One region of the Synechococcus sp. BIOS-E4-1 genome, then DNA from elsewhere that is predicted to be linked to it. Evidence: predicted binding sites of a transcription regulator. Region 1 holds the regulator's gene; the other holds the start of a gene.
What was found. The regulator HrcA, encoded in region 1, represses chaperone genes, less so after heat shock. The targets are predictions, from matches to a motif close to TTAGCACTCNNNNNNNNNGAGTGCTAA.

Region 1 (9,858 bases):
GACTGTCTGTGTTACCGAATTCCTGCCACCCGCCTTTCGGCATCGCTTCTGCGCATCCGACACCATCCTGCCGTTCTCGTGATGACCGACTCTGCGTCTACGCCTCGATGGGCTGACTCAAGCCAGGGCCTTGGTCGCTGGATCGAACGTCTGATCGGTATCGCTCTGCTGAGGCGTCCCCTGTTCTTCCAGGCACGACAGCTGATTATTCGCACTGCAGAACGTAACGGCATTCCCTGGAGAGTCCGTCGCCGGGAACTGCAGCAGGCTGCAGCGCCGTTGTTGTCGAGCACCATCACTCCCGGCCTTGTGCCGCCGGCCTATTACGTGGCGCGTTTCCATGCCTATGAACAGGGCAACCTCTGCTGGCAGGCTGCTGCCGAAGCGGAGCAGGCCACCGATGCCATGGCCCTGCGCATCTGGCCGGAGGAATCGCTGGCGCCGTCCGTGGCGCAGACCCGCCTGAGGGATGAGATCCATCGCGTCGTGGCGCCCTTCCTGAACGACTCCATTGATCAGGTGCTCGATCTTGGCTGTTCAGTGGGTGTGAGCACCCTGCATCTCGGCCGCTGGTTGCGTGAGCGGGCTGAGCAGCGCCAAGAGCCCGCACCTCGGATTCAGGGTCTGGATCTTTCACCCGACATGCTCGCGGTCGCCCGGGTGCGGGATCGGGAGAGACTGGTGGATGGCTGGTTGCATGCAGCCGCGGAGGACACAGGTTTGGCGGATGCGTCCTTTGACCTGATCAGCCTCCAGTTCGTCTGCCATGAGCTGCCTCAGGACGCCACCCACGCCGTTTTGGGGGAAGCTGCGCGCTTGCTGCGGCCAGGAGGTGCTTTGTTGATGGTTGACCAGGATCCCGCCTCTTCCGTTCTTCAGCGCCTGCCGGCGGCGGTCGCCACATTGCTGAAAAGCACCGAGCCCTACATCGAGCAGTACTTCAGCCTCGACATGGCGGCGGCTCTGCGGGCAGCAGGGTTCCGGAATCTTCAAATCACTGCCTGTGATCCACGGCATCGCGTGATTGCCTGCTTACGCTGAACCGACGCTTCAAAGGCCGCGCGCGCGGTCAGCTGCATCTTGACCAGCACCCTGCCACCCAAGCCCACTGCTCAGGACCTGGCCGTCAGCTCCAGGCCAGCCTCCTCCGGTCGTTTCGGCCGTTTCGGTGGTCAGTACGTGCCTGAGACTCTGATGCCTGCCCTGGCTGAGCTCGAGAAGGCCGCGGCGGAGGCCTGGAACGATCCGGCTTTCACAGCCGAGCTCAACCGCCTGTTGCGCAACTACGTGGGCAGGGCCACACCTCTTTATGAGGCGGAGCGGCTCACTGCGCACTACCGCCGCAGTGACGGCGGACCCAGGATCTGGTTGAAGCGTGAGGACCTTAACCACACCGGTGCTCACAAAATCAACAATGCACTGGGGCAGGCGCTGCTGGCCTTGCGAATGGGCAAAAAGCGGATCATTGCGGAGACAGGAGCTGGTCAGCACGGGGTCGCCACGGCCACGGTCTGCGCCCGCTTCGGCCTGGAGTGTGTGGTGTACATGGGTGCTGAAGACATGCGCCGTCAGGCTCTGAATGTGTTCCGCATGCGTCTTCTTGGTGCCAGCGTTCAGCCTGTCACCGCCGGCACAGCCACACTCAAGGACGCCACCAGTGAGGCCATTCGTGACTGGGTGACGAATGTGGAGACCACGCATTACATCCTCGGATCAGTGGCGGGTCCCCATCCCTATCCGATGCTGGTCCGCGACTTCCATGCGGTGATCGGCGAGGAAGCAAGGGAACAGTGTCAGCAAGCGTTCGGCCGTTTGCCGGACGTGCTGATGGCCTGTGTTGGTGGGGGTTCCAACGCCATGGGGCTGTTTCATCCCTTCGTGGAGTGCAGCGATGTGCGTCTGATCGGAGTTGAGGCTGCCGGTGATGGTGTCTCCACAGGCCGTCATGCCGCCACGATGACTGAAGGCACGGTCGGAGTGCTTCACGGTGCCATGAGCCTGTTGCTGCAGGATCAGGACGGGCAGGTGCAGGAAGCTCATTCGATCAGCGCCGGCCTGGATTACCCCGGGGTCGGTCCTGAACACAGCTATCTGCGCGAGATCGGACGGGCCGAGTACGGCGCCGTCACTGATGCGCAAGCGCTCCATGCGTTGCAACTTGTGAGTCGACTGGAGGGCATCATTCCTGCCCTTGAAACAGCCCATGCATTCGCCTGGCTAGAGATCCTCTGTCCAACCCTGCCGGACGGCACTGAAGTTGTGCTGAACTGCTCTGGACGTGGTGACAAGGACGTGAACACGGTCGCTGATCAGCTTGGCGACGCACTCTGAAGTGTCAGAGCGCATGCTCAGCTAAGCAAGCGCTCCAGGGTGACTGCGACGGAGTTCACGGCTGCACGGGCTGTTGCGTAGGCCATCCGCATCGGCCCGATCAGGGCAACCTGTCCCACACCTCCGTCACCGCTGCGATAGCTGGCATGCACGACTGAGCAGCGGCTGAGTGCTGTCTGCGGATGCTCCTGGCCGATCCAGACTCTTCCGTCGGACCAGGCAGGCGCGGGAACAAATGCTGCCGGATCGCTGTCCATGAGGTCGAGAAGAGGTCTCACTCTGGCGCTGTCACTGAATTCGGGTTCGGCCACCAGCCTCGACACCCCATGCACCAGAGGTGCCTGCTCGATCGGGCGATGAGAGGGATTCCCGTTTTCCAGGGCATCCTTGAGTGCCTTCCCACAGGGTTGCAGCTGCTGTGGAAGAGAGCTCCAGTCCAGTGTCCCGGCCTGCAAAAGCTGGTCTGAGGTCCAGCGTTCCAGGGCTTCCACCTGACCGGCACAGCCGTGGGGCAGCCGCAGATTGAGGTGATCGGCCTGGCTGGAATCGCCCACGAGCATCACCAGCAGGCGATCTTCACTGCGGACCAGGCGAATGGTTCGGAGCTGGCTCTGGGATCGTTGCGGCGGGCTGATCAGGCTCATCAGTCCTGTGAAATCCGTCAGCCGGCGCGCCAGCTGCAGCAGCAGATCATCCAGTGCCGCCCAGCGCAGACTCAGCTGGGTCAATTCCCGCTCCAGGTGATGGGCCCCCGCGCCGGGTTCGGGCAGCAGGCAGTCCACATAGTGGCGGTAGCCCTGGGGGCTTGGAACCCGACCCGCCGAGGTGTGGGGTTGAGTCAGGAGTCCACGTTGCTCGAGAGCTCCCATGGCCGAGCGCACCGTGGCCGAACTGGCCTTGATCCCGAATCGCTGCACCAAGGCTCTGCTGCCCACCGGTTCGATGGTGTCGACGTAATGGTGGACCGTGGCCTGAAGGACCTCCTGCTGTCGACGGGGCAGCGGCTTCACGGGGAGCACCTTGCAGGTGTCGATCCTACGAAGAATCCGAAACGACGATTCGTTCCTGTCATGAATGCACGCTGTTGGGCTGACTGGCGCAACGATCAGTAGCGCAGCGATCAGTGGCGGGGCGATCAGTGGGGCGGTGTTCAGTAGCGCGGCACTGCCGAATCCACCATGACGCTCCAGGCGTCAATGCCACCCTCGAGGTTCCACACGTCCAGTGACGGCCGATTCTCGAGCAGCCAGCAACCGAAATTCCAGCTGCGTACACCGGCATGGCATAGCACCACGATCGAGCCATCCTCTGGCAGCAGCTCATCAATGCTGCCCATCCAGTTTTCAGCATCACTCAGGGGCAAATGCCGGACCGGATGTGGAAATGGAGCGATCGCCAACTCTTGTTGCTCCCGCACATCCACAACGGTCAAATCGGCGTTCTGGCTGAGCCAGTCGTTCAGTTCCCTGGCTTTAAGGGGTTTGGGGGTGGGTCCATTCATCGCTTCAGTCTGGCGTCGGGCTGGCACAGCTCCGTGGATGGATAGAAGATGAGCACCATGTGCTTCACCGCCTGTTCATGAAAGGGCGCTCGTTCCTGTTGGCTCTGGTCGCCGTGGCCATGGTGCTGCTCACGCTCGCACTGGGGTTCTGGTGGGCCATGGCTCGTCAGAGCCCGCTGCGGATCATGGACCGGTCACTTGAGTTGCCCCGGGCTGCACGTTTCATGCCCAGTGATGCAGCCCTGACCTTGCATTGGCTGGTTGATCCACGTCAGGTACCTGCCTATGCCCAGGCTGTTGCACCAGTTCGCCAACGCCACGTGGTGAATGAAAGCACCCGTCAGCTCAGAGATGGTGTTTTTGCTCTGGCCGGACTTGACTTCGAAACGGAGCTGGCCGGCTGGATTGGGCCCGAGGTCAGCTTTGCCCTGCTGGACGCTCCGGCTCAGCAGTCCGGTGAACAACCCAAGGAGGGCTGGGTCCTGGCACTGTCGAGCCGCGATCAAGACGGGGCCAAACGCTTTCTGCAGCGTTTCTGGCAGACCCGCAGCCTGGCAGGCACGGATCTGCAGATTTCCCGCTACCGCGGCATGGGACTGATCAGCGGTCGTGGTGCCCTGCTGGGAAGGGATCCACAACCGATCGCCACGGCCTTGATTGATGACGATCTGCTGTTGCTGGCTTCAGGGCGAGGTGTGCTTGAACAGGCGCTTGATGTCTCCCAGCTGGAAAGTCAGCATCAGCTTGGAGACCCTGTTCTGGCATCTGATCTGCAGAGCTTCGGTCGCGGTGCCGCTGTTCTGATTGCCAACCCTGCTGCCATGGACCGCTGGCTGGGGGTCCCCTCCGTGATCACGGCCCGCGAAGACCTGCAGGGGCTGGTGGCAGCGCTGACACCGCAGGGCTCTGATCTGGCGCTTGATGCCGTGGTCCACTTCCGTGAGCCTCGGATTCCTGTGGTGTCTCAGATGACCGACAGCGATGCATTACTGAGAGATGCCGGCGGTGATGCGGAGACAGTCGCACTGCTGACGAACCCTGCAGCTCTGCTGGCTGCCGATGCCAATGAGCCCCTGGCCCAGTGGATTGCTCCCCTTCTGCGGCAGTCGCTGGAATCCGTTCCGACCGGGGCCGCGGCTGCGGTCGTCGGACTTGACGAGGGGCCCATGCTCTGGCAACAGGGGCCGCAGGGCTGGGTGCTGGGCACCCGGCCTAACCGTCCCGATCCCGACATGGTGGATGGGAAGCTTCAGCAGCTCGGATTGACAGGCTCAACCCTCGACAGCGAAGGCCAGTCTGTTCAGGTCTGGACCCGTCTTGCCCGTCAGCGCCGTCGCGGCGAGGAGTCGCTGCAGGCTGAGCTCGCTGTCGCTCTGGAACGCCATGCCGGTGTGAACTGGTGGGCAGAGACGCTGGATGGTTTGCGCCGTCGCGGTGAGAGTGGTGATCTGATTCAGCGACAGCAGCAGTTGCAGGAGCTCGATTCTGCGAGCCAGTCAGGGCTGGCTCAGCAACTGGCATTCGCTGCGGCCCCCAGTCGCTCACACCTGGGTCAGTGGCGACCCTGGGGGCTGGTGCAGGGTGTGGCGGGTCGATCACTGCTGCCGGCTGTGAAAGGGTTGTCCATCGCCGCTGGGGCTGACCAGAACGCCGGCTCCGTGCAGGATGAACGTGTGAGCAGCTTGCGTCTGCGTGCGCGACTCCAGCTCGGTTGATCTTCTTCTCCTGCGCCATGGCATTGCCGCAGAACGTGTGTCGGGCCGTGATCATCCGGATCGCCCCCTGACCGATCGCGGCATGCGGCGAACCCTGGAGGTGGTCCGTCAACTGCGGATGCTGGATGTGCAGGCGGATTCGCTGATCAGCAGTCCTTACCGGCGAGCCAGGCAGACCGCTGAGCTGGCGATCCAGGCTGGGCTGGCGCAGTCGATCTGTCTGGATTCAGCCCTGAAGCCAGGCGGTGACCCGTGGCCTCTTGTCTCCCGCTTGTCCGGCTGTTGCCTGTTCGTCGGCCATGAGCCGGATCTGAGCACTCTTGCGGCGAACCTGATTGGAGCACCCTTAGGGAGCCTGCGTCTGCGTAAGGCCGGATACTGCCATCTCAGTTGGCCGGCTCATCTGAGCGATCCTCGTGGTCAGGCGGAACTCCAGGCATTGCTCAGGCCTCGTCTTTTGCTCCCGCGCTCCGTTTAAGTTGCCCTTGCGTTGAAGCGGAGGTTGGTGAGTCAGAACGATGGTGCCGAGATCCGTCATGAGCGAACCGGTCTGGTGTTCCGCCCCGGACTTGAGGGGGTGCCTGCCACCCAGTCGTCCATCTGTGACATCGACGGTCATGCGGGCTGCTTGTCCTATCGCGGCTATCCCGTCGACGATCTGGCCACCCACTGCAGCTTTCTTGAAACCACCTATCTGCTGATCTGGGGGGAATTGCCGACTCCTCGGCAGTTGCGCGACTTTGAGGACGAAGTGCAGATGCACCGACGCGTGAGTTTCCGCGTCAGGGACATGATGAAGTGCTTCCCATCCGATGGGCATCCGATGGATGCTCTGCAGTCCAGTGCTGCGTCTCTTGGTCTGTTTTATTCCCGTCGTGCCATCGACGACCCTCAGTACATCTATGACGCGGTCGTCCGGTTGATCGCCAAGATCCCAACGATGGTCGCTGCCTTTCAGCTGATCCGCAAAGGCCAGGACCCCATCCAGCCCAGGGATGATCTTGCCTATTCCGCCAACTTTCTCTACATGCTCATGGAGCGTGAGCCGGATCCAATGGCCTCAAGGATCTTTGATCAGTGCCTGATCCTGCATGCGGAACACAGTCTCAATGCAAGCACCTTCAGTGCTCGCGTCACCGCCAGCACACTCACCGATCCTTACGCGGTTGTCGCCTCAGCTGTCGGCACGCTGGCGGGCCCTCTTCATGGCGGAGCCAACGAAGACGTCCTGGCGATGCTGGAGGAGATCGGTACGCCAGATCTGGCAGCTGGCTACCTCGATGAGGCCATGGCCAGCAAGCGCAAGATCATGGGATTCGGTCACCGTGAATACCGCGTCAAGGATCCTCGTGCTGTGATTCTTCAGGCTCTTGCGGAAGAGATGTTCAAGCGATTCGGTCACGATGAGATGTACGACGTGGCCAGAGCTCTGGAGGCAGCGGCGGAAACCCGTCTTGGCCCAAAAGGGATTTATCCCAATGTGGATTTCTATTCCGGACTTGTGTACCGCAAGCTGGGTATTCCCAGAGATCTGTTCACTCCGGTCTTTGCCATTGCAAGAGTCGCCGGCTGGCTTGCTCACTGGCGTGAACAGCTTGGTGCCAATCGGATCTTCCGACCATCTCAGATCTACACAGGCAGTGATCTGCGCCAATGGTCGCCATTGGAGGCGCGTGTTCCAACCATCACCACTTAAGTTACATTCATCACACCTTTGCTCATGGTGACTTTCCTCGCCACCAGCGCACCGGCTCTGGTCAGTCCAGGCCTGGATCTTGAACGAAGTTTCAGTCAGGCTCTTGAAGGTTTCGGTCTGTCTGAGCAGGCCGCTCGATTGATCTGGCTGCCACTACCCATGCTGTTGGTGCTGGTGGCGGCAGTGGTGGGGGTTCTTGTCACCGTTTGGCTCGAGCGCAAAATCTCAGCAGCGGTTCAGCAGCGCATTGGACCTGAATATGCGGGTGCGCTCGGCGTTCTTCAGCCCCTTGCTGATGGCCTCAAGTTGCTGGTGAAGGAAGACATCATTCCTGCCAGGGCGGACAGTCTGTTGTTCACTCTCGGCCCGGTTCTGGTCGTCGTTCCAGTGATTCTGTCCTGGTTGATCGTCCCCTTCGGTCAGAACCTGCTGATCAGCAATGTGGGAGTGGGCATTTTTCTGTGGATTTCCCTCAGCAGCGTTCAGCCGATCGGTCTGCTGATGAGTGGTTACGCCTCCAACAACAAGTATTCCTTGCTTGGCGGTCTCAGGGCAGCTGCACAGTCGATCAGCTACGAGATTCCTCTCGCGCTCGCCGTGCTTGCGGTTGTGATGATGAGCAATTCTCTCAGCACCGTCGACATTGTCGACCAGCAAACCGGAGCGGGCATCCTCAGCTGGAACATCTGGCGTCAGCCTGTTGGCTTTCTGATTTTCTGGATCTGTGCCCTGGCGGAATGTGAACGCCTTCCCTTCGACCTCCCTGAGGCGGAGGAGGAGCTGGTCGCCGGCTACCAGACTGAGTACGCCGGGATGAAGTTCGCTCTCTTCTACCTCGGCAGCTACATCAACCTGGTGCTGTCAGCTCTGCTGGTTTCAGTGTTGTATCTAGGGGGCTGGGGCTTCCCCTTGCCCGTGGAATGGCTGGCCGGCTGGCTGGGGCAATCGGTCGATGCTCCCCTGGTTCAGGTGATCACAGGAACCACAGGCATTGTGATGACTGTGCTGAAGGCCTATCTGCTTGTGTTCATCGCAATCCTGCTGCGCTGGTCGACGCCGCGGGTGCGTATTGACCAGCTTCTTGATCTCGGCTGGAAGTTCCTGCTGCCACTGGCCTTGGTGAACCTGCTCGTGACCGCAGCTCTGAAACTTGCCTTCCCGGTCGCCTTCGGGGGTTAGGTTTAATTACCTAGGCTCTTGTTCAGCGGTCTTTCCGTCTTCCCTCCCTCAGGCCATGTTCGGTTTTCTCAAACAGGTTGGTGACTACACCAGAGATGCCGTGGATGCGGCGCGCAATCTCACCCAGGGTCTGGCCGTTACCTTCGACCACATGAAGCGCCGTCCTGTGACGGTGCAGTACCCCTACGAGAAGCTGATCCCCTCTGAGAGGTACCGGGGGCGCATCCATTACGAGTTCGATAAGTGCATTGCCTGCGAAGTGTGCGTGCGGGTCTGCCCGATCAATCTTCCCGTGGTCGACTGGGTGATGAACAAGGCCACCAAGAAGAAGGAGCTGCGCAACTACTCAATCGATTTCGGCGTTTGCATCTTCTGTGGCAACTGCGTGGAGTACTGCCCCACCAACTGCCTCTCGATGACTGAGGAGTATGAGTTGGCTGCATTTGACCGTCACAGCCTCAATTACGACAACGTCGCACTGGGGCGTCTCCCCACCAGCGTGACCACCGACCCCTCAGTTCTGCCTTTGCGCGAACTTGCTTACCTTCCGGCCGGAGAGCTGGATCCCCATGTTGTGGACCCTGATCGTCCTCGTGCCGGTCAGCGCCCCGAACAGGTGTTGGCGGCCATGAAGTCAGCTGCAGCTTTGACAACAGTGGATGCGGGAGAATCGACCACAGCGTCCACTGATCGCAAGGAGGGTGCCGAATGACGATTGCAGCATCGACGCAGCTGATCTGCTTCCTGGTGCTCAGCTCTGTGGTTGTGCTGGGAGCCCTCGGAGTGGTTCTGCTCAGCAATATCGTCTATTCCGCCTTTCTGCTTGGGGGCGTGTTCCTGGCGGTGGCTGGTCTGTATCTGCTGCTCAATGCCAGTTTCGTGGCGGCAGCCCAAGTGCTGGTGTATGTCGGTGCTGTGAACGTGCTGATCCTGTTCGCGATCATGCTCGTCAACAAAAAGGAAGACCTTGCCCCGATTCCAGGGTTGACCTTGCGCCGACTGCTTTCAGGTGGGGTCTGCGCCGGCCTTTTCGCCCTGTTGACAAGGGTTGTTCTCACCACCCCGTGGGCAGAAGGGCCGGAGCCGATCGGAGAAGATGCCACGGTTCGAATCGGTGAGCATCTCTTCACTGATTATTTGCTTCCTTTTGAGCTGGCCTCAGTTCTGCTGCTGATGGCCATGATCGGAGCCATTGTGCTGGCTCGACGTGATGTTCAGGCCGTCGATCCAGGAACTGGCGAAATCGCCGACCAAGGCCTGATTGAAAAGGCTCGGACTCCCCTGCTGGTTGATCAACCACCTTCCTAACCTCACCTGCTTCTTCTCATGCTCTCCGAGCTGCTGTCCGGTTCCGTTCCTCTTGAGGCTTATCTGCTTGTCGCGGCAGTGCTTTTTTGCACTGGCGTCTGGGGGCTGATCAACAGCCGCAATGCTGT
Region 2 (9,858 bases), 380 kb from region 1:
GCAGTTCGACTCGCAACTTCTCGATGTTGCAGGCGCCATCAAGTGTTGGAGCTGCCACCCGCGGTGTCATCAGATCACGAGCGGTGAGGTCATTGAGCTGAAACACCTTGGAGATCATGGCGGCTTCATCGGCTTCGATCTGCCCTTTCTGAGATCCGAGCTTCGCCAGCAGCCGGATCTCTTCCTCATCCGTGCTGATCTCACTCTCTTCCGTGATCGCAGGAAGGAGTCGCTCCAGCAGCAGCACCAGCGGTCGCATGAAAACGCCAAGCCAGTGAAGAACCGGAGCGCTTGCTAGCGAGACCGGCAATGCCAGGCGGCTTCCGATCGCCTTGGGCAGGATCTCCCCGAGCAGAATCACCAGAACCGTGAGGCTGACAGAGAACAGGGCCAGAGCACCATTTCCCGCGTCCATCTTTTCCGTGAACACCCAGGAGGCATAGCCGCCGAGCATCAGGCTTCCGAAGATGTTGAAGCCGTTATTGGTGATCGCTAGCACCGACAGGGTTCGACCCAGGCGCAGCCGCAGCTGCGCCAGCCTGCGGGCTCCGGCCACAGGTTTCGGCCGGGCTGCCAGTTCATGCACTCGCACCGGATTCACGGTCAGCAGCGCTGCTTCCACCCCGGAGCAGAGGGCGGATCCGGTCAGCACCACCACCACCAACAAGAGAAGGATCAGCAGGTCGGAGGTCATGCGCGGACGCTTTGACTGCCATCCTGACGTTTCTCCGGTGCCCTGTCTCTGTCGTGGCTGATCTCGCCCCTGTTTTTGATGCTCAGCTGTTCGCGGATCGCCGTGAGCGGTTCATGGCAGAACTGGGTGAGGCCGCTGCAGTGATTCCAGCGTCGACCCTGGTCACTCACCACGCCGATACGGAGTGGCCCTTCCGCCAGAACAGTGATTTCTGGTACCTGACCGGGTTTGATGAGCCCGATGCCGTGGCCCTTTTCCTGCCACATCGCCCCGAGGGTGAGCGGTTTGTGCTCTTTGTGAATCCCCGTGAGCCAGCTGCTGAGGTCTGGACCGGTCGACGTTGGGGGTGTGAGGGTGCAGTGGAGCGCTTCGGTGCTGATCTCTCGCATCCGCGCCAGGAGCTCGATGCCCTGCTGCCGCAATACCTGGACGGTGCGGAGGGCATCGCTTTCCGTGTCGGCAGCCATCCATCGATCGAACCCCTGGTGTTGCGTTCGTGGGGTGCGCAACTGGATCGGGCATCGCGTACCGGCAGGGCTGCACTGGCGCTGCTTGCACCCTGCCCGCTGCTGCATCGGATGCGCTTGCGCAAGCAACCCGCTGAACTGGAACGTCTGCGTGAAGCCGGGCGGATCTCTGCTTCCGCCCATGAGCTGGCTAGAGCTGCCGTGCGCCCTGGGATGAACGAGCGACAGATTCAGGCTCTGATCGAACAGCATTTCCTTGAGTCAGGGGCCCGTGGAGCCGCCTACGGCTCGATCGTCGCCGGCGGAGACAATGCCTGTGTTCTGCATTACATCGACAACAGCGCAGTCCTTCAAGACGGAGATCTGCTGCTGATCGATGCGGGTTGCTCACTTCGCGATTACTACAACGGGGACATCACGCGGACGTTCCCGGTGAGCGGTCGCTTCAGTGGCGAGCAGCGGGAGCTTTATTGCCTGGTGTTGGCGGCACAGGAAGCGGCGATTCGCCGGGTTAAGCCAGGGCATACCGCCGAGGACGTTCATGACGCGGCTGTGCGTGTTCTGGTGGAGGGTCTTGTGGATCTGGGCCTTCTGGAGGGAGAGGTGGATGGTCTGATTGAGCAGGGCTGCTATCGCCATCTGTACATGCACCGAACCGGGCACTGGCTGGGGTTGGACGTACATGACGTCGGCGCCTATCGGCTCGGGGAGCATCACGTGGAGCTGGAACCCGGCATGGTGCTGACGGTGGAACCTGGTCTTTACGTCAGTGACCGGCTTGCGGTTCCCGAGGGACAGCCTGCGATTGACGAGCGCTGGAAGGGCATCGGTATTCGCATCGAGGACGATGTTGCGGTCAGGGACCTTGGCGAAGTCCCCTGCGGTCATGAAGTGCTCACTTCCGCAGCTCTCAAAGCCGTGGAAGACATGGAGCGCTAGGAGGCCCAGCAGCGTCAGCGATCGGATGTTGAGTGGCCCAGAAGTTCAGAGCCGTTGCTGCCCATCGACCATTGAATGGCTGCTTCAGTACTGGAGAGGACCAGATCCGCGCCGGCGGCGATCAGTTGCCGTTCATAGACGCTTCTCTCCTTGCTGCCGGGCAGAAGATGCGGTGGCGACACCGCGAGACTGATCCATTGACGATCGGGGCGTTGGACCCTGGCATTGAGAACAGTCTTGACATCGGCAACCGTGTCACCCAGATAGGCGACGACCCCCCCGCTGCGATGGGGCAAGAGACTGTCGCTGAGCTGCAAAAGACCACCGGGTTCAGGCTTGTCAGGGGCATCGCCCATGGCGACCAGAGGGGGATTGACCAGTCCCAGTCGCTGCTGCAGCACGAAACGTGCGGATGGAGGCTCCGCGCCACTCACAAATCCCCAACGCCAACCGTTTTGATCCAGCGTGGCAAAGAAGTCCCGTCGCACCAGCAAGGGTTCATCACTGATGTATCCCGTCCAGGCGCTTGGATCGCCATCGGGATCGCCACCGAAGTAGAAATCGCTGAAGACATCGATCAGGTCCCGTCTGGAGGGCAGGGATGCGCCATGCCGGCGCAGCAGCTCGAGGCTTGCGTCCCAGTCGTTGTTCCAGCGTCCTTCGCCCTTGAGGGCGTCGATGCAGGACGGTGCTGGCAGCCAGCCGCTGTAGTGCTCCACAGTTGCCTGGAGGGCTCTGCGGTAACTGCCTGACACGTCGCGGATCACTCCGTCGATATCGAACAGCAGAAGCTGGCTGGTGGATGGATGCCGGTCCAGGGGGATGGGTTTTGGCGGCTGGTAGATTAGTTCTTTGTCCTTGATTCTTGAGCGCTGACACCATGACGGTTTCCGAAGGAGCTGCCGTCGACCAAGAGGTCGTGACAGAGGCAGCAGCAGCTGATCAGGCTCCTCAGAGCACTGAGGCCGATCAGCAGCAGGAGCCGAAGGAAGGTCGTCCGGTGATGCGTGGCGGCAGTGCTGCGTTGGCATCAGCCACGATCGATGCTGATGGAGTGCCATCCGGATACACCCCGAAGGCCGATGAGGGACGCTTCCTGTTGAAGATTCTCTGGTTGCCCGACAACGTGGCGCTTGCCGTTGATCAAATTGTTGGTGGTGGTCCCAGTCCTTTGACGGCTTACTTTTTCTGGCCTCGTGAAGATGCCTGGGAAACTCTGAAAAGTGAACTTGAAGGTAAGTCCTGGATCACCGATAACGAACGCGTTGAGGTGTTGAACAAAGCCACTGAAGTGATCAATTACTGGCAGGAAGAAGGCAAGGGCAAGAGTTTGGATGATGCCAAGCTCAAGTTCCCTGATGTGACCTTCTGCGGTACCGCTTGATTGACATTGAGCAGAATTTTGTTCGTTTCTAGCAGGCAATTCATTGCCTGCTTTTTAATGTCGAGAGAGCAGTTTTCTTGCAAGCTGCCGCAGCCTTTGTCCCGATGATCGGATTGTTTTCAGAATGTTTACTTGGTGCAGTTGTGAATTGATGGCGTAGATCTTCTCTGGCTGATTGAAGGCAGCATTTAATGGTGTTCGGGTCAAGGCTGGTTTGCCTTGAGTGCTGCTGTTGATGCGGCCATGCATCAGAATTATCATTTGATTCATTGAGAGTGATACTGATCGCCAATCCCAGCGAATATGGCTATCTGGGGTCCGCAATAGTCTGTTACAGTCTTACGGAATATTTTTGATGGGTTGATTTCCTTCTCCTCCTTGTTCGCACTTGGCCTGTTCCTCTGCAACCTTTGCAGCCACATCGAGCCTGGAAATCTTGAATGACGTTGGTCAATTCAAGTTTCAGGAATCTGAGATGTCTGGCCTTAGCGGAAAGCGTGGAAAAAATGTTTTTCAGGCTTCTCAGCAACTGTTGAACAAGCGATCCATGATTGCTTTGTTTGAGCAATATTGTTTGCAGGAATCTCCCGTTGTTGTCGGTGATTCTGTATTGCTTCCTCAAGTGGCGTGGTCTGTCGAGAGCTATGAAACGGAATCCGATTCTCTTGCTCAGGTTTGTTCGTTCGCATCCTTCGCCGATTATCTGAACGAGTTGTTGCTGAAAGCTTATTCTTTGCCAGCTTCAGGTGTTTTCACTTCGGGCTTTGGGCCGCGCTGGTCACGGCATCATTCAGGCATTGATATTGCCAATCACGTTGGAACATCCATTCGTGCTTCGCGCTCTGGACGAGTGATTTTCGCAGACTCTTTAGGTGCTTATGGACTGATGGTCGAAATTTTGCATCCTGATGGTTACAAGACGCGCTACGCGCATTGCAATGAGATTCTTGCTCGGGTTGGTGAGAGTGTCAGTCGCGGTGATCTGATCGCCAGGATGGGCAATACAGGTCGCAGCACTGGACCTCATCTCCATTTTGAGATCAGATCACCAGAAGATATCGCAATTGATCCCGCTTCATTCTTGAAGGGAATCACAATCGAAGAAAAGGTATGAACCTTGGGATTAATGACTGGTTGTTAACAGGCTTGAGCTGCATCGATTCTTTTGTAGATTGATATGAGCTGAGCCTGTAAGGGGCTACGCCAAGATTAAAAATTGATGTTGTCTTAATGTCTTGCCCCGAATGTGAAACTGCTGGGGCAGTTGCATTGATAATCAATCAGCTTTGATTGATCGCTGCCTGTGCGCGGGCTCTTGCGCGATTAAGGCTTTGTTGGGCTTTGACTTTCTCAGGAGAGGTCGGCTGTCCTTCCAATTTATTGACGGCGTTGCGTGCAGCCTGCAATTCGCTTTCAGCAGAATTGCCGTCAATCGAGCTTCCTAATTCAGCTGAGTTGACGAGCACGGTGACATCGTCGGCCTCCACTTCTGCAAACCCACCCATCAGGGCGATGGATTTCCAACTTCCATCAGCACGAACACGCAGGACTCCCACATCAAGTGCGGCCAGTAAAGAGACGTGGCCGGGGAGAATGCCCAGCTGCCCAGTAGTGCTGGGGAGGATCACCTCATCAGCAGAGCCATCGAAGACGCTCTGGTCGGGTGCCAGCACACGGAGGGTGAGGGACATGGATATGAAGTGTTTTGGTGAAAAGCGTGGTGGCGAAGTGAAAAGAGCAGAGGGCATGTATTGATGCCCTCTGTTGGCATCACTTGGCTTCTTCGGCCATCTTCGCGGCCTTGGCCTTGACTTCGTCGATGTTGCCAACGAGGTAGAAAGCCTGTTCGGGGAGGTGATCCAGTTCGCCAGCAAGAATCTGGTTGAAACCACTGATGGTTTCCTCGAGCTTCACGTACTTGCCGGACATACCGGTGAAGATCTCAGCCACAAAGAAGGGCTGAGAGAGGAACTTCTCGATCTTGCGGGCACGGTCAACGGTGCGGCGATCATCTTCGGAGAGTTCGTCGAGACCGAGAATCGCGATGATGTCCTGCAGTTCCTTGTAGCGCTGAAGCGTGGACTGAACGCTGCGAGCTGTGCGGTAATGCTCGTCACCCACAACAGCGGGCTGGAGCATGGTGCTGGTGGAGTCCAGAGGATCCACAGCTGGATAAATGCCCTTGGAGGCCAGGCCACGATTCAGCACCGTGGTGGCATCCAGATGAGCAAAGGTGGTTGCAGGAGCCGGGTCAGTCAGGTCGTCAGCAGGGACGTAGACAGCCTGGATGGAGGTGATGGAGCCCTCCAGAGTGGAGGTGATCCGCTCCTGAAGTTCGCCAACGTCGGTACCGAGGGTGGGCTGATAACCCACAGCGGAAGGCATGCGTCCAAGCAGGGCGGACACCTCTGAGCCTGCCTGCACGAAACGGAAGATGTTGTCGATGAACAGCAGAACGTCCTGCTTGTTCACGTCGCGGAAGTGCTCAGCCATCGTCAGAGCTGAGAGGCCCACACGCATGCGAGCACCGGGGGGCTCGTTCATCTGCCCGTAGCAGAGCGCCACCTTTGACTTGGAGAGATCATCGGCGTTGATCACGCCCGAATCCTTGAATTCCTCGTAAAGGTCGTTGCCCTCACGGGTGCGCTCACCCACTCCGCCGAACACGGAAACACCACCGTGTTCTTTGGCGATGTTGTTGATCAGTTCCTGAATCAGCACGGTCTTGCCAACGCCGGCACCACCGAACAGTCCAACTTTTCCGCCCTGGCGATAAGGAGCCAGGAGGTCAATCACCTTGATGCCGGTCTCAAAGACTTTCGGCTTCGTTTCCAGTTCAGTCAGCTTGGGTGCTGAACGGTGGATCGGCGCTGTCGCGTCGGACTTAACAGGTCCCTGTTCGTCGACAGGCTCTCCGAGAACATTGAAAATGCGACCAAGGGTTCCTTCGCCAACGGGCACTGAAATCGGTGCACCGGTATCGAGGGCCTCCATGCCACGAACGAGGCCGTCGGTGGCACTCATGGCAACGGCGCGAACACGGTGATCACCCAGCAGCTGTTGAACTTCAGCGGTTAGAGCGACCTTCTGCCCGGCAGTGTTGGTGGCTTCGATGCGAAGAGCGTTGAGAATTTTGGGCAGCTTGCCGGCGGGGAATTCCACGTCCAGAACCGGGCCAATCACCTGGCGGACAACGCCCTTGGTACCGGCGGAGGCGGGAGCAGCAGCGGCCATAAGTAAGGGGGTGTGAGAGGGAAGCGTCTAGGGCTATCCCTTCCTGAGCGGGGCAACGATACCACCGTCGCGAGAGTGGGGGGAGTGGTTCGGTCACCCGCACGCTTGTCCCGTGGCCGAAGTGCAGAACCCGGACATATGTTGGCACTCGACGACCTTGAGTGCCAGCTCGAGTCGCATCGGCGCTTCGGCGCACTGTCCCTGCTCCTGCAAGAACCCATGGCAGCTGTTTCTCTCAGCGTCTCCACTGTTAAGCCCCTCGGCGATCGCGTTTTCGTCAAGGTTTCAGAATCCGAGGAGAAAACCTCCGGCGGCATCCTGCTCCCCGACACCGCCAAGGAAAAGCCTCAGGTGGGCGAAGTCGTTCAAGTTGGCCCTGGTAAGCGCAACGACGACGGTTCCCGCCAGTCTCCTGAAGTGGGCGTTGGCGACAAGGTCCTCTACAGCAAGTACGCAGGCACCGACATCAAGCTCGGAAGCGATGAGTTCGTGCTCCTGTCCGAGAAGGACATTCTCGCCATCGTCAACTGACCGGCCCCTGACTGCCACGAGCTTGAGACAGGTCGGTAGTCACCAACTATTCCTTTCCATCCATTTCCGCCCCCATGGCCAAGCGCATCATTTACAACGAGAACGCTCGCCGCGCTCTTGAGAAGGGCATTGACATCCTGGCCGAGTCCGTTGCTGTGACCCTCGGCCCCAAGGGTCGCAACGTTGTTCTTGAAAAGAAGTTCGGTGCTCCCCAGATCATCAATGACGGTGTCACCATCGCCAAAGAGATCGAACTCGAGGACCATATTGAGAACACCGGCGTTGCTCTGATTCGTCAGGCTGCATCCAAGACCAATGACGCAGCCGGTGACGGCACCACCACTGCGACCGTTCTGGCCCATGCAATGGTCAAGGCTGGCCTGCGCAATGTTGCCGCCGGTGCCAATGCCATCACCCTTAAAAAAGGCATCGACAAAGCGTCCGATTTTCTGGTCGACAAGATCAAAGAAAACGCCAAGCCGATTGCCGACAGCAATGCCATCGCCCAGGTGGGCACCATTTCCGCTGGTAACGACGAGGAAGTGGGCCGGATGATCGCCGATGCCATGGACAAAGTTGGCAAGGAAGGCGTGATTTCCCTGGAAGAGGGCAAGTCGATGACCACCGAACTGGAGGTCACCGAGGGAATGCGCTTTGACAAGGGATATATCTCTCCCTACTTCGCCACCGACACCGAGCGAATGGAAGCCGTCCTGGACGAGCCCTACATCCTGCTCACTGACAAAAAGATCGGCCTCGTGCAGGATCTCGTGCCCGTGCTCGAGCAGATTGCCCGCACTGGCAAGCCTCTGCTGATCATCGCTGAGGACATTGAGAAGGAAGCTCTTGCCACCCTGGTGGTGAACCGTCTCCGCGGTGTCCTGAATGTGGCTGCAGTAAAAGCTCCTGGTTTTGGTGACCGCCGTAAGGCCATGCTGGAAGACATGGCTGTGCTGACCAATGGTCAGCTGATCACCGAAGACGCCGGTCTGAAGCTTGAGAACGCCAAGATCGAGATGCTCGGCACTGCGCGTCGCGTGACCATCAACAAGGACACCACCACCATCGTGGCCGAAGGCAATGATGTGGCCGTGAAAGCGCGTTGTGAGCAGATCCGCAAGCAGATGGATGAAACCGAGTCCACCTACGACAAGGAGAAGCTTCAGGAGCGACTGGCCAAGCTCGCCGGTGGTGTTGCCGTGGTGAAGGTGGGTGCTGCCACCGAAACCGAGATGAAGGACAAGAAGCTTCGCCTTGAGGATGCCATCAACGCGACCAAAGCTGCTGTGGAAGAAGGCATCGTGCCTGGCGGTGGCACCACCCTTGCTCACCTGGCACCCACGCTCGAGCAGTGGGCCTCGTCCAGCCTGGAGGGTGAGGAGCTGATCGGAGCCAATATCGTGGCTGCCGCTCTGACTGCACCACTGATGCGCATCGCTGAGAACGCAGGTGTCAACGGGGCCGTTGTGGCTGAAAACGTGAAGGCCAAGGCCTTCAACGATGGCTATAACGCTGCCAACGGTGACTATGTCGACATGCTGGCTGCCGGCATTGTCGACCCTGCCAAGGTGACGCGTTCCGGTCTGCAAAACGCTGCGTCAATCGCAGGCATGGTGCTGACCACCGAATGCATCGTTGCTGACATGCCCGAGAAAAAAGACGCCGCACCAGCCGGTGGCGGCATGGGCGGTGGCGATTTCGACTATTAATTCGCTGCTTCTCAACCAGAGCCGCCTCGGCGGCCGATCAAGCCCCGCTTTTGCGGGGTTTTTTTTGTGCCCGGCTCAGGATTGAATGAAGTATCTCCCAGGTCCTGTGATGTTTTTTCGTCGTTGGTTGCGCGAGTTCAAGGAGTTCTTCTTCCAGAAGGGCAATGCTCTGAATCTTGCCATTGCAGTGGTGGTCGGCACGCAGTTTCAGCAGATCGTTGACGCGATCAGCAAAGATCTCCTCATGCCTCTGCTGAACCCTCTCGTGCGTGGTGGTGGCTGGCAGAGCCTGGCGATTCCCTATTTCGACGGGGAGCTTGCAATTGGCCGAATTCTCGATGTTGTACTCAATTCTCTTCTCGTGGGCTGGGCCCTGTTTCTGATCATCAAGGTGATCAATCGCTCTGAGCGGTTGGCCACCTCAGGCGTGGAGAAACTGCGCGGTCTGGAGTCTCCTGAAAGCGACGCTTAGCCTTCAGGGCGTTGCTGTCGAACCGTCGATCTCGGAGTGCCGCGAGCTTCGCCAAATGTTCTTAATGAACAGTTTTTGGCTCAGAGGTGCTGAAGTGGTATCGATGGTTACGCTCAATACGTGCCAGCCCCGACTGAGGCGATTTTTGATCGCTCTCCTGGTCGCTCCAGGATTTCAGCTGCTGAGTTCCGCGCTGCAACATGCTGCTGCGAATGTTGCGGCTCTCGGGGGCGAAAACAGGCTGGAATTGATCGGCGCCAGTTTCAGGCCGTGCTGGTGGCTTATGGATCGGCGACGTTAGGGACGCTGCTCATCGCAGGACTGTTGCGAGGCCCTGGTCTGACGTTCCGCGTGTCGGAAGAGGTTGAAAACCGCGGAGTCGACGGGAATGAGCACGGTGAGGAGGCTTATCCGCAAAGAATTGGTTT

Region 2: a site for HrcA is predicted at 6,860-6,886, ahead of groES (co-chaperone GroES). Genes of this name have one in related genera too.

The regions. Positions count from the first base shown of each region.
Region 1 covers NZ_CP047935.1:2,969,099-2,978,956, reverse strand. The annotation lists gene SynBIOSE41_RS16335 (translation initiation factor) at 1-43, opposite strand, end outside; gene SynBIOSE41_RS16330 (class I SAM-dependent methyltransferase) at 82-1,041, shown strand; gene trpB (tryptophan synthase subunit beta) at 1,081-2,331, shown strand; gene SynBIOSE41_RS16320 (heat-inducible transcriptional repressor HrcA) at 2,349-3,341, opposite strand; gene SynBIOSE41_RS16315 (rhodanese-like domain-containing protein) at 3,482-3,832, opposite strand; gene SynBIOSE41_RS16310 (DUF3352 domain-containing protein) at 3,910-5,547, shown strand; gene SynBIOSE41_RS16305 (histidine phosphatase family protein) at 5,525-6,025, shown strand; gene SynBIOSE41_RS16300 (citrate synthase) at 6,053-7,243, shown strand; gene nuoH (NADH-quinone oxidoreductase subunit NuoH) at 7,268-8,422, shown strand; gene ndhI (NAD(P)H-quinone oxidoreductase subunit I) at 8,478-9,134, shown strand; gene SynBIOSE41_RS16285 (NADH-quinone oxidoreductase subunit J) at 9,131-9,730, shown strand; gene nuoK (NADH-quinone oxidoreductase subunit NuoK) at 9,749-9,858, shown strand, end outside.
Region 2 covers NZ_CP047935.1:2,590,508-2,600,365, forward strand. The annotation lists gene SynBIOSE41_RS14130 (CNNM domain-containing protein) at 1-694, opposite strand, end outside; gene SynBIOSE41_RS14135 (aminopeptidase P N-terminal domain-containing protein) at 748-2,100, shown strand; gene SynBIOSE41_RS14140 (TIGR01548 family HAD-type hydrolase) at 2,115-2,855, opposite strand; gene SynBIOSE41_RS14145 (30S ribosomal protein PSRP-3) at 2,981-3,484, shown strand; gene SynBIOSE41_RS14150 (M23 family metallopeptidase) at 3,873-4,598, shown strand; gene atpC (ATP synthase F1 subunit epsilon) at 4,765-5,175, opposite strand; gene atpD (F0F1 ATP synthase subunit beta) at 5,255-6,718, opposite strand; gene groES (co-chaperone GroES) at 6,938-7,249, shown strand; gene groL (chaperonin GroEL) at 7,324-8,958, shown strand; gene SynBIOSE41_RS14175 (MscL family protein) at 9,068-9,430, shown strand.